One region of the Paenibacillus sp. FSL R10-2771 genome, then DNA from elsewhere that is predicted to be linked to it. Evidence: riboswitches for the same ligand, from Rfam matches in the RefSeq annotation. Region 1 holds a riboswitch; each other region holds the start of a gene.

Evidence for each region. Region 1 has a riboswitch for cyclic di-AMP ahead of NSU14_RS31815 (C40 family peptidase). Riboswitches for the same ligand answer to the same signal wherever they lie in the genome.
Region 2: another riboswitch for cyclic di-AMP. It lies ahead of NSU14_RS29095 (hypothetical protein); the one in region 1 lies ahead of NSU14_RS31815 (C40 family peptidase).
Region 3: another riboswitch for cyclic di-AMP. It lies ahead of NSU14_RS13790 (alpha/beta fold hydrolase); the one in region 1 lies ahead of NSU14_RS31815 (C40 family peptidase).
Region 4: another riboswitch for cyclic di-AMP. It lies ahead of NSU14_RS12825 (APC family permease); the one in region 1 lies ahead of NSU14_RS31815 (C40 family peptidase).

Annotation. Positions count from the first base shown of each region.
Region 1 covers NZ_JBBOBM010000001.1:7,351,155-7,354,807, forward strand. The annotation lists gene NSU14_RS31805 (M1 family metallopeptidase) at 1-1,163, shown strand, start outside; gene NSU14_RS31810 (hypothetical protein) at 1,208-2,005, shown strand; cyclic di-AMP (ydaO/yuaA leader) riboswitch at 2,223-2,361, shown strand; gene NSU14_RS31815 (C40 family peptidase) at 2,419-2,847, shown strand; cyclic di-AMP (ydaO/yuaA leader) riboswitch at 3,235-3,378, shown strand; gene NSU14_RS31820 (C40 family peptidase) at 3,384-3,653, shown strand, end outside.
Region 2 covers NZ_JBBOBM010000001.1:6,752,537-6,756,189, forward strand. The annotation lists gene NSU14_RS29085 (oxidoreductase) at 1-413, opposite strand, end outside; gene NSU14_RS29090 (MerR family transcriptional regulator) at 446-847, opposite strand; cyclic di-AMP (ydaO/yuaA leader) riboswitch at 1,451-1,618, shown strand; gene NSU14_RS29095 (hypothetical protein) at 1,794-2,240, shown strand; gene NSU14_RS29100 (hypothetical protein) at 2,587-2,775, opposite strand; gene NSU14_RS29105 (hypothetical protein) at 2,878-3,174, opposite strand; gene NSU14_RS29110 (class I SAM-dependent methyltransferase) at 3,300-3,653, shown strand, end outside.
Region 3 covers NZ_JBBOBM010000001.1:3,207,662-3,211,314, reverse strand. The annotation lists gene NSU14_RS13800 (carbohydrate ABC transporter permease) at 1-186, shown strand, start outside; gene NSU14_RS13795 (extracellular solute-binding protein) at 253-1,563, shown strand; cyclic di-AMP (ydaO/yuaA leader) riboswitch at 1,744-1,876, shown strand; gene NSU14_RS13790 (alpha/beta fold hydrolase) at 1,884-2,693, shown strand; gene NSU14_RS13785 (MarR family winged helix-turn-helix transcriptional regulator) at 2,807-3,493, shown strand.
Region 4 covers NZ_JBBOBM010000001.1:2,938,862-2,942,514, reverse strand. The annotation lists gene NSU14_RS12825 (APC family permease) at 1-1,198, opposite strand, end outside; cyclic di-AMP (ydaO/yuaA leader) riboswitch at 1,327-1,486, opposite strand; gene NSU14_RS12820 (disulfide oxidoreductase) at 1,713-2,147, opposite strand; gene NSU14_RS12815 (DsbA family protein) at 2,144-2,920, opposite strand; gene NSU14_RS12810 (ATP-binding protein) at 2,993-3,653, opposite strand, start outside.

The DNA of each region.
Region 1 (3,653 bases):
GGCTGGTACAGGACCGCAAAATCTATCAGTTCTACGCAGATGATGTTCATGACTTCGCCTGGGCGGCATCGCCGGATTTTGTGGTTGCCGAGAAGGCCTTCTCCGCGCCGCAGGTGCCCGGAGTAAAGATCAAGCTCTATCTGGACCCGCTGCATAAGGATCTTCAGGAGCGCTACTTCCAGGCCGCAGAGGCTGCCCTGACCGCCTTCAGCAAATGGTATGGCCCGTATCCTTACTCCACCTTATCCATTGTAGTCCCGCCTGAATCTGGCAATGGGGCCGGGGGGATGGAATATCCGACGCTGATCACTGCCTTCGGTGCTGCCGAGGCATCGCCCGGCACTTCGCTTGAACGGACCGTGATCCATGAGATCGGTCACCAGTATTTCTATGGCATGGTCGCCAGCAATGAATTCGAGGAGGCGTGGCTGGACGAGAGCTTCACCTCATATGCCGAAGACCGGCTGATGGAGCAGGAATATGGCGTTGCCTCAAGCCTCCCGCTGCAGTCCAGTCTGGTCTCCTCCTCGCAGCCGCTCAATCTGGAGACGTGGAAATACACCGGAGATGATGCCTACACACGCAATGTCTATATCCGGGGCAAGCTGGTGCTCCGTGACATCGAACGGTTAGCAGGAGCCAAGAACATGGATGCCATTCTCGCTGCTTATGCCCGTAAATACCGCTTCAAGCATCCCTCAACCGCTGACTTCCAGAAGATTGTGGAGAAAGTGACCAAGCAATCCTGGCAGACTTATTTTGACCAGTATGTCTACAGCGGCGGAGCCCCTGATTTTGCAGTAGACGACATCAGGCTCACGGCTAAACGGGACGGCGGCAACGGAGCGGGGATTCAATATGATGCTGTAGTTGAGGTAAGTAACAAGGGCAGCCATTATGGGGATGTCCCTGTAAAATTCATTTTCTCGGACGGGTACTCGGTTCAGCAATACTGGAACGGCGAAGGGAAGACAACATCGTTTGAATTATCGTATAAAGCACCTCTGGTCTCCGCCGAGATTGATCCGGGACATTCCATACTGCTGGAGAGCAAGCATCTCAATAATTTCAGAATGGCGGAGCTTGAGCACAATACTCTTTCCCGCTGGACGCTCAGTGCGACGACACTGCTTGAAACCCTGCTCGGAACTCTTGTCTGGTGAGGTGAAGGATTGTGAAAATTTCGATAACCCGCGGTTGGCACAGCATGAAAGAGCAATTTTATATCCTGATTCTGCTATTTATCTACCGGCTGTTCTGGGGCTACTTCATGTACAAATTCATTAAAAGCGCCGTCGTTCCGGTACTGCTGCGCTATCCAGATGCGAATGCCGGCGGCAGTAGCATAGGCAGGCTGCTGTATTATATTGAGGGGCAGGCTGCGTTGCACACGGACCCGGACGTCCGGCAATGGCTATGGCTGCTCTTGGCACTGACTGTGTTGCGGCTGCTGCTCTCCCCCTTTATCCGGGCGGGTCTGCTGCACGAGCTTCACCAGGAACGTGCCGGGGAGCGCGGACTGTTCTTTTTTCCCGGGATGAAGCGTTATGGTCTGCCTGTACTGCTGTTCAGTCTCGTTGAATGGGCGCTGGCCCTTCTGCCGCTCTATTGGCTGTTGCCGAAGATGTACCGTCTGCTTCTGAACGGCATTCTCGATTATCCGCTGCTGCTGACGCTCGTGCCTTATGTGCTGGGCTGGCTCGTCTACCTCTTCCTTATCCGCAAGCTGCTGCTGTATATGCAGTTCGGTTATACCGCCGGCACGGGCATGTTCACTTCGCTGCTGATCTGTCTGAAGGTGCTTCTTCACTCCATCGGGATATCCGTCATTATAGGCGCAGGAAGTCTGCTGACGCTGATCCTCTGCAGCGCTGCAGCGCTCTTCTGCCCCGGCCTCCCGGCCCTGCTCCTGCGCCAGGCAGCTCCACTGCCGTCCACCCTATTCAAAATGTGGGGCATAGCCGCGCAGTATCATCTCTGGTCCAGTAAATCATTCCCACAATAATCGGCCGCCAAAACGGCATACTAAAAGAGTCATCGCCCCTCTGGTGAGGTGCATGACTCTTTTTTGTTTACAGCTGCGACAAGTTGATTTGCAAAACTGTAAATCCTCTGGTACAATGATGCCTGTACTACTAGTAACAAATTTGTAATCTTTCAAATGGAATTAAGCAGCTATGTAACCGAAGCCTTTAACCTTATGTCGATATGTCACTATTCTGGTGCACAAAACGCCGAATTCCCTGCACCGGGGAGTGGGGGAACCATATTTTGGGTGAATTGATCTCGCTTTAGAGGGGTCATAGGGGAACCTTCTACCGAATCCTTAAGCTAACCTCGCAGGCCTTGGAAGGAGTACATCTTTTGAGAAGTCAGAACTTTAAGAAGAAATGCACCGCAGCAGCGCTGGGTCTTGTGATGGTATTCACACTTGGGGCAGGCAGCGCTTTCGCAGATTCCAAAATGGATACTGTGATCTCAAAAACCATTGGAACGTCATATAAAACCGGGGGCACCAGCACCAGCGGCTTTGATTGTTCTGGATTCACCAAATACGTATTCAAGAGTATCGGCCTTACCCTGCCGCGCACCTCTAAGGCACAGTACAGCGTTGGAACAGCCGTATCCAAGAGTAATTTGCGTTCCGGTGATTTGGTATTCTTCAATACCCTGGGCAACGGAGTTTCCCATGTCGGTATTTATGTCGGCAATGGCAAATTCGCACAATCCTCCACTTCGCGTGGTGTAACCATCAGTTCGCTGAGTCAGGCATACTGGGCCAACCGCTACGTTGGCGCTAAAAGAGTGATGAGCACAACAGCCTACCAAGCTGTCGCTTACGATTGAACCCTTGAACATTTCCTCGAATATTCGTACCTCTAACAACTAAATGTAACTTATACGAGCCCGGTTTTGATTATTGCCGTAATCATTTCCGGGTTTTTCCTTTTCCTTATTCTACCTTTTACACTCATCTGCAGGCCCTGAAACACCTTTTTATCCCAAATCCAAAGAAAAATTCATCAATAGCTCACCTGCTGCGTAAATATGAGTCTTTCTATGCAGCTATAACTCTAAAAAACGCAAAAAAAATGCATTAATATGTTATAAGTGATTGCCAAGCGCCCTAGTCTTTGCTACAATTATCGCAGTGAGCTTTTAGTAACATTTTTGTAATTATTGAATCGCTTTTAACAAAGGTTTTGTCATGTATTGAATAACAGCTAATCCTAATCAACAGTCGTGCCGAGTTCCCTAAAGATTTAGGGAAACGGGGGAACCAACTTTGGGTGAATTGACCTCCTATTCTAAGAGGGGTCATAGGGGACCTTCAACCGAACCCTTAAGCTAACCTCGTAGGCATTTGGAAGGGGTATTTACTTTTGAAGAAGAAGCTAGCAGCCGCAGTACTAAGCTTTTCCATCATCTTCACCATTGGAGCAGGAAGCGCTTTCGCGGATTCCAAAATGGATAAAGTTATCGACAAAGCCATCGGGACCAAATACGTATCCGGCGGTGTATCCACGAACGGTTTTGATTGCTCCGGATTTACAATGTATGTTTTTGATAAGATCGGAATTAACCTGCCCCACCAATCCGGCTCCCAATATGAGATGGGCACTGCTGTATCCCGCGATGAAATGAGACCGGGC
Region 2 (3,653 bases), 600 kb from region 1:
CCGCGGCTGTCGCGGGCCAGCGGCGAGGCCATGATGCCTGCGCTGTGAGTCAGCATATGCAGCGGCCGGCCGGAGTCCAGGAACCGCTGCGCGAAGGCATCCACAGATGCCGGGTCCAGCAAATCCAGCGCCTCCAGCTCGACACCGGGAATCCCGGCAAGGGCAAGCCGGGCCTTCTCCGGTGTCCGAACGGGAACTATCACAGTGGCCCCCGCGGCAGCCAGGACACGTGTGGTCTCCAGGCCCAGGCCGGAGTAGCCGCCGGTCACGACCGCTATTTTACCGCTCAGATTATGGCCTTGGATTACTTGCTCCGCCGTAGTGTCCGGACCCCATCCGGAAGGAATCGGTCGCTGCATAAACTTCGTATTACTCGCCTCATTGTTTGTCTCATTGTTCGACTCTTTACTCATCCCGCTTTTCAGCTCCGTATTCATCCCAATTTTCACACTTCGTTCCTCCTCTGTTCCATTTCCGCGATGAACCTGCCGTCCTTAAGCTCCCGGAAGTTCTTCAGCTTGTATTTCATAAGCTCCAGTGCCGCCGTAAGTTCCGTGAGCTGCTCTTCAATCAACGTTTTATGCCTGTCCAGCACACTGTAGCATTCCTCGTAGTCCTCTTCCGCTGAAGCCCTGATATATTCTTGAATGGTGCGCAGTGGCATATGGGTTCTTTTGAGAATAGCGACGAAATGCACCCGGTCCAGCTCACGCCTGCTGTATGCCCGCTGGCCGTTCTCCTTGCGGCTTGCCGGGGGCAGGAGCTTGATTTTCTCATAATAGCGGATGGTATCCTGGCTGAGTCCTGTCCGCTCTGCTACCTCGGCGATCGTAAAAACAGGCTCCATTGGCTGCTGGCCTCCTTCTTAATCTAGCTTCTTAATCCAGCTTCTTAGTTTGGCTTTCAGTCTTGGTAATTTACTGACCGTCTGCCCTTACAGATTCAAATAATAATCCCTGGAGTAGGGTCCAAGTCAAGCATTCGGGAAGCGGGAATTAGGCCCTCCCGGATGTATGGTTTGTGCGGCTAGAAAGGTACACTTTTCGTAGAATCAGGTTCTAATTCAGGTACAAATTGTAAACCGCCATAATTACTCTAATAACACATTCACGAATCTATTTGCCAGACGGGTAACGCTTACTTCATCTTCAATCTCTCATTATCTCCCGATTACTCACTAATACGCCATTTCACAAAAAATCAATATCGACGGCGTTTCCGGTCTAACGCATTAATATTTCCGGAGTTCCCTCACCGCTACCTCCCAAAAATAAAAAACGGCGATTGAGCGAGATAAACGGATGATAATCGGCCACATATATGGTTTTAGTCTCCAATATTCCTCGCGAAGCAGCAATTTATTGCAAATCCGGCGCAGAAGCACTCTTTTCCATTTTTACAAAGACAATCCTGAAAGGGTATGATTCGTGTTGAAAGTTACCAGCGATAATGTGAATGCACGCTGAATTTCCGCCAAGCGGAAAACGGGGGAACCATCAGGCCGCAGGCCTACTTGGGGTGAATCCGAAGGAGACTTCAATTACGCAGTCTCAAAAGGTAGGGCGACTCTCACCGTCCGAATCCGACAGCTAACCCCGTAAGCGTAAAGAGAGAGATCTTGATCCGCCACGATTTTGCCCCAGGCTTCTTACGCCTGTAACAAAACCGCAGCAGAGGTCCTCCTCTGTCTGCGGTTTTTTGCGCACTTATTCCGGCGGATCAGCATTTCGGCAAACCTATCAACTACATATCCAAACTATAAATCGCCCACATTCAGGAAGGAACGTGTCCACATGCCAGACCCATTATCGTCCAATGCAGTTCCCGCTGCCGGATTCACCAGCTATATTGAGCAATATAGCGGAACCATCTATGCGCTAAGCTGTCTCCTGCTGGAGAAGGGCGCCCGCGCCGATCAAGCCGCAATTGCTACATTCGCGGCACTCTATGAGCCTTGGCTCAAGGGCAGCATCCAAGCAGATGCTTACTCCCTTGCCTCCTACAGGGAATGCATCCGGCAATGCTCGCTGGTTGCTCAAGACCGCGGCCGCTGCTCTTCTGCCCTGCTCACCTGGGAGGATCAGATCGCCAGCGCCTTATGGTACGGCATCCAGCTGCCGCTGCCCGAGATCAGCCTCATCCTGCAGCGAAGCGTTCCTGAGCTGAAAGCGCAGCTCAGAGGGATTCGCGAACAGATGGCTGCTGCGCGGCCAGCTGTCCCGCGTCCGTCGGCGGGATAGGGAGCTGGGTGGGGCCTGCAACAATAGACTCAAGCATGCTGCTGCGATCCATGCGGACTGTAGATCCGTTATTTCGCCCAATCAGTCGAATCAGCGATCCATGCGGACTCAGAGGACCTTAACTAACCAGTTTCGCCTCATTTTGAGCTCCTTCGAACAATATAAGCGCGCCTGAGTCCGCAACGGGCAAAAAAGCAGGCTTTTTCACAAAATAAGGTCCTCTCAGTCCGCGTAGCAAGCGCTGCATAGAGTAAATCCGCTGACGTCGTACATATTAATAAAAGCCGCAGCATCCGCCACGGCTCTCCATTTGCTAATGCTATGCTATCTGTTCCAGTGCCAGAAATCAGCGCTTGCCCTTGCCGCCCTTGGCGAACCGCCAAAAAGCCATGCAGCATCCGAGCAGCCCGACGCCCAGCAAGATGGTCTGCAGTGCTCCCAGCCAGGTTGATTTGTCCGACGGGATCAGGCTGCTGATAATGATCAGCAGGATGGAGACCACGACCAGCACGGGGGTTTGTCTACTTTTTTTCACAAAAAATCACCACTCCTAATTACTAATATTACTAAGGTACACTATCTGCGGGGGTTTAACCAGTTTAGGGTGGTTTGTGATCACTCTATAGAACAGCATTATTTATAAGCCCGTTTCATCACTACAGGTCATCCACCTTCCATATCCCATCATTTTAATCATTGAATAGACAGCGGTATCATCACTCCCGTTATCCCAGGACCTGTCCACTACCACTTCGTATTCATCAGCGTTTATTTTATTCATTTCATTAATTTCGTAATCTGTTATATTTGCCGTCTCCTTGCTGATTTCAGCATACAGAGCCTTCCTTTCATCTATCGTCTTACTTTCTGAGGTATCTCCGGAACACCACATGTGCACTTTCGCGATGAAATCATCCAGATAGCTCACTACCACACTGTTCAACTCCGGATCATCACTTAGCTAAAATACGAAGATTAACAATAACATTGCAAATTGGTTCTATCGTAGATATAATATGTCTGTAATAACTATTTAGTGTAATTAAAGGAGATCGGGCTATGACGGAGTTCTGGGAAGCAAGCTTCATAGAAAAACAAACGATGTGGGGATTTGAACCTTCTGACTCGGCCATCTTAACCAAGGATTTTTTCCTTGAAAAGAATGTTAAAGACATCCTGATTCCCGGCATTGGATATGGCAGAAATGCAAAGGTTTTTATGGACAATGGTATAGATGTTACTGGTATTGAAATTTCGCAAACAGCGATTGATCTGGCGAGGCAGCGCGGGCTGGATATGAATGTTTACCACGGCTCGGTAACCGATATGCCATTTGACAACAAACTCTATGACGGTATTTTCTGCTATGCACTGATTCACTTATTGGATCAGCGTGAGCGGGAGAAGTTCATT
Region 3 (3,653 bases), 4.1 Mb from region 1:
GTATGGACCACAACGGATGCTGTCCGAACCTTGCCGCTTGGAATTCAGAAGCTTCAGGATGTGGAGGGGCTCAGCCCGCAGATCGTGATGGCCGGGAATATGATGCTGATCGTGCCGATTCTGCTGGTCTTCCTGATTGCACGCAAGCAGATTATCAAAGCGTTCACCTACATGGGAGTGAAGTAGCGGGAATACCCTGCGGCCTTGCATGTTGAATACCAAATACAGCAGTTCATGGAGGAGAAACGAATAATGAAGGTATGGGGAAAAAGAGTAACTCCGCTGCTCGCCACTGTTGCACTGACCACCGTTCTTGCAGGCTGTGCCACCACCGAAGCCGAATCCAGTATAGCGGCCTATGAGAAAGGGGATTCCGTTACCGAGCTGAACTTCTGGACCTCCGCCGTGGAGGATGTAAATCAGAATCTGGTGGACCAGTTCAACGAGACCAAAGGAGCCGAGCTGAATATCCATGTGAATGCTGAATATCAAGGCGATTACTGGGAAATGCAGCAGAAGATTAACGCTGCAGCCATAGCGGGTACGCTGCCGAATGTTTTTATTGATGAAGTGGCGATGACTAAGGGCTTTGCCGACAGTGACATTATTGCCAATCTCGAACCGTTCATGGAAACGGACAAGTTCGACACCTCGGATTTCAAAATCGGCGACCTCGGCAACCTGTATCTGGGCGAGGATCTGTATGCCTTTCCCCATATGCGGAGTGTTCCCGTGATGTATGTAAACAAGACGCTCGCCGCTAAAGAAGGGCTGGATACGAACGGACCGGCGACCTTTGCCGAACTGGAGGCCTATCTGCAGACCGCATATGATGCTACCGGCCAGCCGCCGATGTACCTGTTCAACTATGACTTCTGGGTGATGGAGGCGCTGTTGCATTCGTACTCGGATACTAATGTGGTCAATGAGGATGAGACGAAATCCAATATCAACAGTGAAGGCGCAGTGAAGCTGATCTCCTTCATTGAGGATCTGGAATCCAAGGGACTAATCAAAGTACTCGGGGTCACGGACAAGGATGCCTACTATGCCTCCATTGCCAATCCGGGCACAGCGCTGATCTTCTCCAGTGTCGGCGGCTACAAAACGTTTGCCGGCATGGCCGCGGAGAGTGGAATTGATCTCGGCGTATCCATGATTCCTGCCGGAGAAGACGGCAAACGGGGCGTTCCGGTCGGCGGATCGAATACGTATCTGGCGAATACGGGAACGGATAATGAGAAAGCAGCCGCTTTTGAATTCATGAAATGGCTGTCGGATACCGAACAGGCGGCGTATGCTTCTGCCAATACGGGATATCTTCCGACCCGTCTAACCTCCCTGGACACAGACCTGATGAAAGAGACCATTGCCGCCTTCCCAGGCTACAAGGTCGCTTCCGATGAGCTGGAATTCAGCAAAATGCGTCCGATGACCGGTACGTACCATGAGATTGAAGATCTGATGGGCACACGCATCAACGATATCTGGCTGGAGAACCTGCCAATTCAGGACAGCCTGGACACGCTCGCCAAAGAGGTGGATGACATCCTGAACCGCTGATTATAGATGATGTTTAAAGCAAGCAGAGCAGTGAGTCTCCGGTAACGGGAGAATCGCTGCTCTGCTTTTTGGGTTCACTGCGGCTGGTTTCTGCGCGTGTTGGGCAAATTCACCTAAGCTATTCATTCATAGACGAATATGGGCTATACTGAAGTTTCTGTTAATCTATATCCGCAAAAATATATGTAATCGCTGAGTTCCGTAATGGAAGCGGGGAAACCAAGTTTTCTGGGGTGAATCTCGAGGAATCGAGTAGGGCTACTCTTCAAGCCCGAATCCGGCAGCTAACTCCGTAAGCGACATGAGAGGATGCACAGGTAATGCCGTATATTGACGTCAATGGAACTACCCTCTATTACGAGGTGTCGGGCAGTGGTCTGCCCATTGTTTTTATTCATGATTATTCGACTTCACATCATCTGTTCGAGCCTCAGGCGGAGTATTTCAGCAAGCGGGCGAAAGTGATCTTGTTTGACCTAAGAGGGAATGGGCAATCCGGTAAAATGGATGTGGAGATCAGCCGGATTGTAGACACGCAGTGTGAAGATCTGAAGGGATTATTGGATGGACTGTCCGTAGAACGGGCCGTCATCGTAGCTTGTTCCAGCGGTGCTGTGCTTGCCCAGAAATTCGCCTATCTGAATCCTGAACGGGTAATTAATCTGGTGTTGGTGGACAATTACATCCTAGGAGATTGTACGTCCAAAGGCAGCAAAGTGCTGGAGCTCTTTCAAATCTGCGCATGGGCCGCCCATTATCTTCCGGCTGAAATGTTCATCCGTTCTTTGCGCATTACATATAACAAATGGCTGTCTGCGTATCATATTCTGAGAAGAGAGCTTGTCCATGAACGGACAACAGAATTGATTAAACAGCGTCTGGCACTAAGACATACGGACAGCTACGGGTTTGCACTAAGGCTGCAGGTCCCCGTTCTTTGTGTATCAGGCAATCAGAATGAGCGGGTTCTGGAGCAGGTGAGACAAACAGCGGCCAAATATCCGCTCGCCACGCTGGCAATACTGGAAGATGCCATGTATCCCAGCCATTTATGTCAGCCGCAGCACTTCAACCGGCTACTGCTTGATTACCTGAAAGACCAGCAATGCTTCCAGCGGAAAATTTATTAACGGCACCTGTAGAAAATCTTTGACAAGTATAACAGGTACCGTTATAATAAATTCAACAGGTACCGTTACATTGATTGACAGGTACCGTAAATATATCCCTGGGAGGATTCATAATGAATATGAATGCTGAATTGTACGACAAGCTCGCCAAGCTGCAATGGCTGTTGCAGAGACAGCATCTGAAGAACCACGCCGCTGTTGGCCCTATGGCAGATACGTCACGGGGACAAGGCAGGATCATGGCGTTTCTCCGGATGAAGGACGGAATCAGCACGAAGGATTTATCCTATATGCTGGACATTCGTGTATCCTCGCTCAATGAATTGCTGGCCAAACTGGAGAAGGCCGAATATATTACCCGTCAGCCTTCCGAGACAGATAAACGCATCATGCTGATTTATCTGACGCCGAAAGGGCGGGAGGAAGAGGGCCAGGAGGTTGAGGGCGGCAGCATATTTTCAGTCCTGTCTCCAGAAGAACAGGCAGCCTTCGGTGAATACCTGGTCCGCGTCATTACAGCCTTAGAAGAAGAACTAGGAACAGATGCAGACCGTGATGTAATGGCTATGTGGATGGAGGCCGCTAAGGAGCGCATAGGATCAGAGGAATTCGACAAGCTGATGGCCATGCGCGGACAAATGAGCAGAATGTGGGGAAATATGGATGACGGACGCTTTAGCGGAAGATTCCCCGGATTTGGCCGGGAAGGTCAAGGCGGCGGCATGAACGGCTTCGGCTGGCCTTCCAGAGATGGTAGAGACGGCTCGAAGGACAACTCCAGTGATTCGGATGACAAGTAAGTAAAGCATTTCCTATTAGCAGCAGCGGCGCTGTCTTTCCCGAAGAACTGAAGGCAAAGGCAGCGCAATAAAGATTTTACCAAATACAGTCTGAAACTGACGATTAGTCAACACCCGCTTACGAGACCCGTATTGTCATTTGTTACGGGTTTGTTTGGTG
Region 4 (3,653 bases), 4.4 Mb from region 1:
TAGGCTTGGTTCTGTACCACTGGACCATCATGCCAAGCTGTGAAAGGGTAAACGGAATGAATACCCCAACGGCGTATAATGGAATCAACCCTTCGGTATTTCCGTGAAAAGCAGCTACAAGCACAGCCGACATTACGCCGAGGAAAATAATGCCGTTGGAGAATCCCAGCCGGTCTCCGCGCACCATGAAGGCGTGGGGTAAATATTTGTCTTTGGCGAACATGAACGCCAGCAGCGGGAAGGCCGAATACGCTGTATTCGCCGCCAGGAACAAGATTACTGCGGTGATGCCTTGGATGAAGAAGTACAAACCGCCGCGGCCAAAGGTAGACTCGGTAATCTGTGACACAACCGTTGCTTTCTCGTCCGGCATGATACCGTACCAATAAGCCAAAAGCGTAATCCCCGTGAACATAGCCCCGAGAATCAGACCCATCAGCATCAGCGTTTTAGCCGCATTTTTCTCAGCCGGTGCTTTGAAGTTAGGGATCGCATTGGAGACCGCTTCTACCCCGGTCAGTGCCGAACAGCCGGAGCTGAAGGCCTTAAGCAGAAGGAACATACTGACGTTCGATACCGCCGAGCCGATCTCAGGAACCTGGGCATGAGCACCGCCGGTTGCATACTTGAAGACTCCCGCGATAATCAGTACAAAGATGGAGACGACGAACAGATATACCGGAATGGCTATGAATGAAGCAGATTCAGTAACACCCCGCAGATTGACAATCGTTAAGAGCAGAATGACAGTAACCGCTATGAGTACACTATGATTATGAAGACTCGGGAACGCTGATGTGATCGCATCCGTTCCCGCCGAGGCGCTTACCGCCACCGTAAGAATATAATCCACCAGCAAAGAGCCGCCGGCAAGCAAGCCGGTATGAACCCCGAGATTGGTTTTGGCAACAATATAGGCGCCCCCGCCTTGCGGATAAGCAAAAATGGTCTGCCGATAAGACAGGATTAAGATGGCCAGCAGGCCCAATACGGCTAATGCAATTGGCAATGAGTACCAGATAGCTGTGAAACCTGCGGCCACAAGTACGATTAAGATTTGTTCTGTTCCGTAGGCTACAGACGAGAGCGCATCAGAAGACAGGACAGCCAGTGCTTTCACCTTGGATAACTTTTCATGATCGAGTTCGTTCGACTTCATCGGACGCCCGATCAATAGTCGTTTTACCTTGCTTACCATTGTAGTAACAGTTCCTCTCTTTGTTAAGTTGAAACGGCAGTACCGCGCGCTGTTTTCATAAGTGGATTTCATAAATGCAGGCACAAAAATAAGCATACGGAAATGATCCGCATGCCTTGAGTGCATGGTCATTATCCCACTATTGCTTACGAGGTTAGCTGGCGGATTCGGGCTGTGGTAGCCCTACGGTTTTCGAGTCTGCTGACCCGCTTCCGATTCACCCCGTTGGCACTCGGCCAAGTTTGGTTCCCCCGTTTTTCCTTCCGGAAAATTCAGCGCATATTCAACTTCTCACAAGGACTAATATTAATCTACAATGCCTCTTCCGTAAAGCGTTGAAACAAATGAAAAAAGAATGAAAAACAACCAAAACAACCAAATCCATGATCCGGTATGTCTTGATCTTTCATTCTCTTTCATTATCCCTTTATCGCGTGATTTTACAGCGTTTCTGCATAATAATTTACACTTAATTTAAGGGAAATAGTTACTCTTCATTCTGCCTGACGGCTTCTTACTCACCTGCATCCTCTTTACGCCCTGTCCATAGCAGAATTGTGATTAATGCGAACGCAATGAGTGCCAGCAGCGGGATGGTGATGAATCCGAAATAATTCAGATAATCCGTGTTGCACGGCACACCGATTGTACATGGAAGCACCTTGCTGAGTGCCGGAATTTTCTGCTCTGCGTAATGATAGATCGAAATGCTTCCGCCAATCAAACTTAAGGGAAGGACATACGGGATAATGCGCTTATCCCCCCGGTAAGTGGCGATTCCGAGCAAAATCAGCTGCGGGTACATAAATATCCGCTGAAACCAGCATAGCTTGCAGGGCTCATATTTCAGCACTTCACTGAGATACAGACTGCCTGCTACAGCAACAACCGAGACGAACCAGGCCAAGTAGAGACAATTCCGGCGGCAGAATGCAGAGAATTTATTCATTGTCCAGCCACAGCTTCCGCAGCTACCTGGATTTGAGCATCGATTTCCTCCATATTAAAAGGTTCATTCACTTTGACTCCATTGACAAACAATGACGGCGTGTTGGTTATGCCGGTGTCAGTGCCAAGCTGGATATCTCTCTCCAATTCGCTTTCGTAGGTCTTGTCTTCAATATCCTTACGCAGCAGGTCGAAGTCAATGGGCAGTTCTAATTGCTGTGCCAGACTTACCAGGAAGTCCGGTGTTGCCCACTCCACCTTTTCTTCACCCTGGTTAGCATAGATGGCATCGAAGAATTTCCAGAAAGCCTCTTGATTCTGATGGTATACGGAGAGTGCCGCGAGTGAGGCTGTTCTCGAATCCGTACCAATAAAGGCCAGGTTGACGAAGTAAAAGGCTGCTTTATCCTGATTGACATACTCCTGAACGATTTGCGGTTTAATCACCCCGGTGAACTGGGCGCAAGCCGGACATTTGTAATCGCCGAATTCAACGATTTTGACTGGAGCATCTTCTTTGCCCAGCCGTGCCATTTCACTGTAATTGAAGTCAACGGGAGCCGCAGCAGATCCTGTGGTTGAGCCGTCCTTCGAGGCCAGCATGAATAATCCTACAAAAATAATTACGACTAATGCCACTGTACTCACGATCAGAATTCTCGTTTTCTGCTTCTGCTGTTCCTGCTCTGCCCGGCGTTTCTCCTGCTTGCTCATCTGGGGAAGCGCGACATTGTTCTTATTCGGTTTGCTCAAAGAGAGTTCCTTTCTGTCCATAGGACTGTCGTGATAAAAGATAAGTTACTTTAAAATTATATAATTAAAGTTCTCTCCTTGGCAAACCCTACATTATACAGCTTTTGTTGCCGCAGGCACTCCGCTGTCTTCATTTTCTTGGTTGTAAATCAGCTCCGGCGATGAATCCAGCGACTGCAGTACAATTCTGAAAAAGAACTGGGTCCCGCCGCCCGGCGCCGGTTCCGCCCATATTTCTCCCTGCATAAGCTCCACCAGCTTCTTGCAAATGGCCAATCCCAGACCGGTACCCGGATATTTACGCGTGTGGGAAGCATCCACCTGGGAAAAGGATTGGAACAGCAGCTGCAGCTTATCCGGCGGAATGCCGATGCCTGTATCATGCACTTTGAATTGCAGCGTCTGAGAAGCTCCCTTCATGCCGGCGGACTCAACAGTAACTGTAACCGCTCCCGAAGGAGTGAATTTCACCGCATTGCCGATTAAATTAACCAGGATCTGACGGATCCGCGCAATGTCTCCCACGAACTTGCCGGGAAGACCCTCTTCTACCGCCAGCACAAACGACAATTGCTTATCTCTGGTAATTACTTCAAACAGATCCATACACTCCTGCAGCAGCACAGTCAGCTGAAACGGCTCCTGGTTCAACACGAGACCATCTGCTTCCAGGCGGGAGATATCGAGAACATCACTCATTACATGGAGCAGCGCCTGGCTGCTGGTACTCTGCAGCTTCAGCAGCTCCAGATGC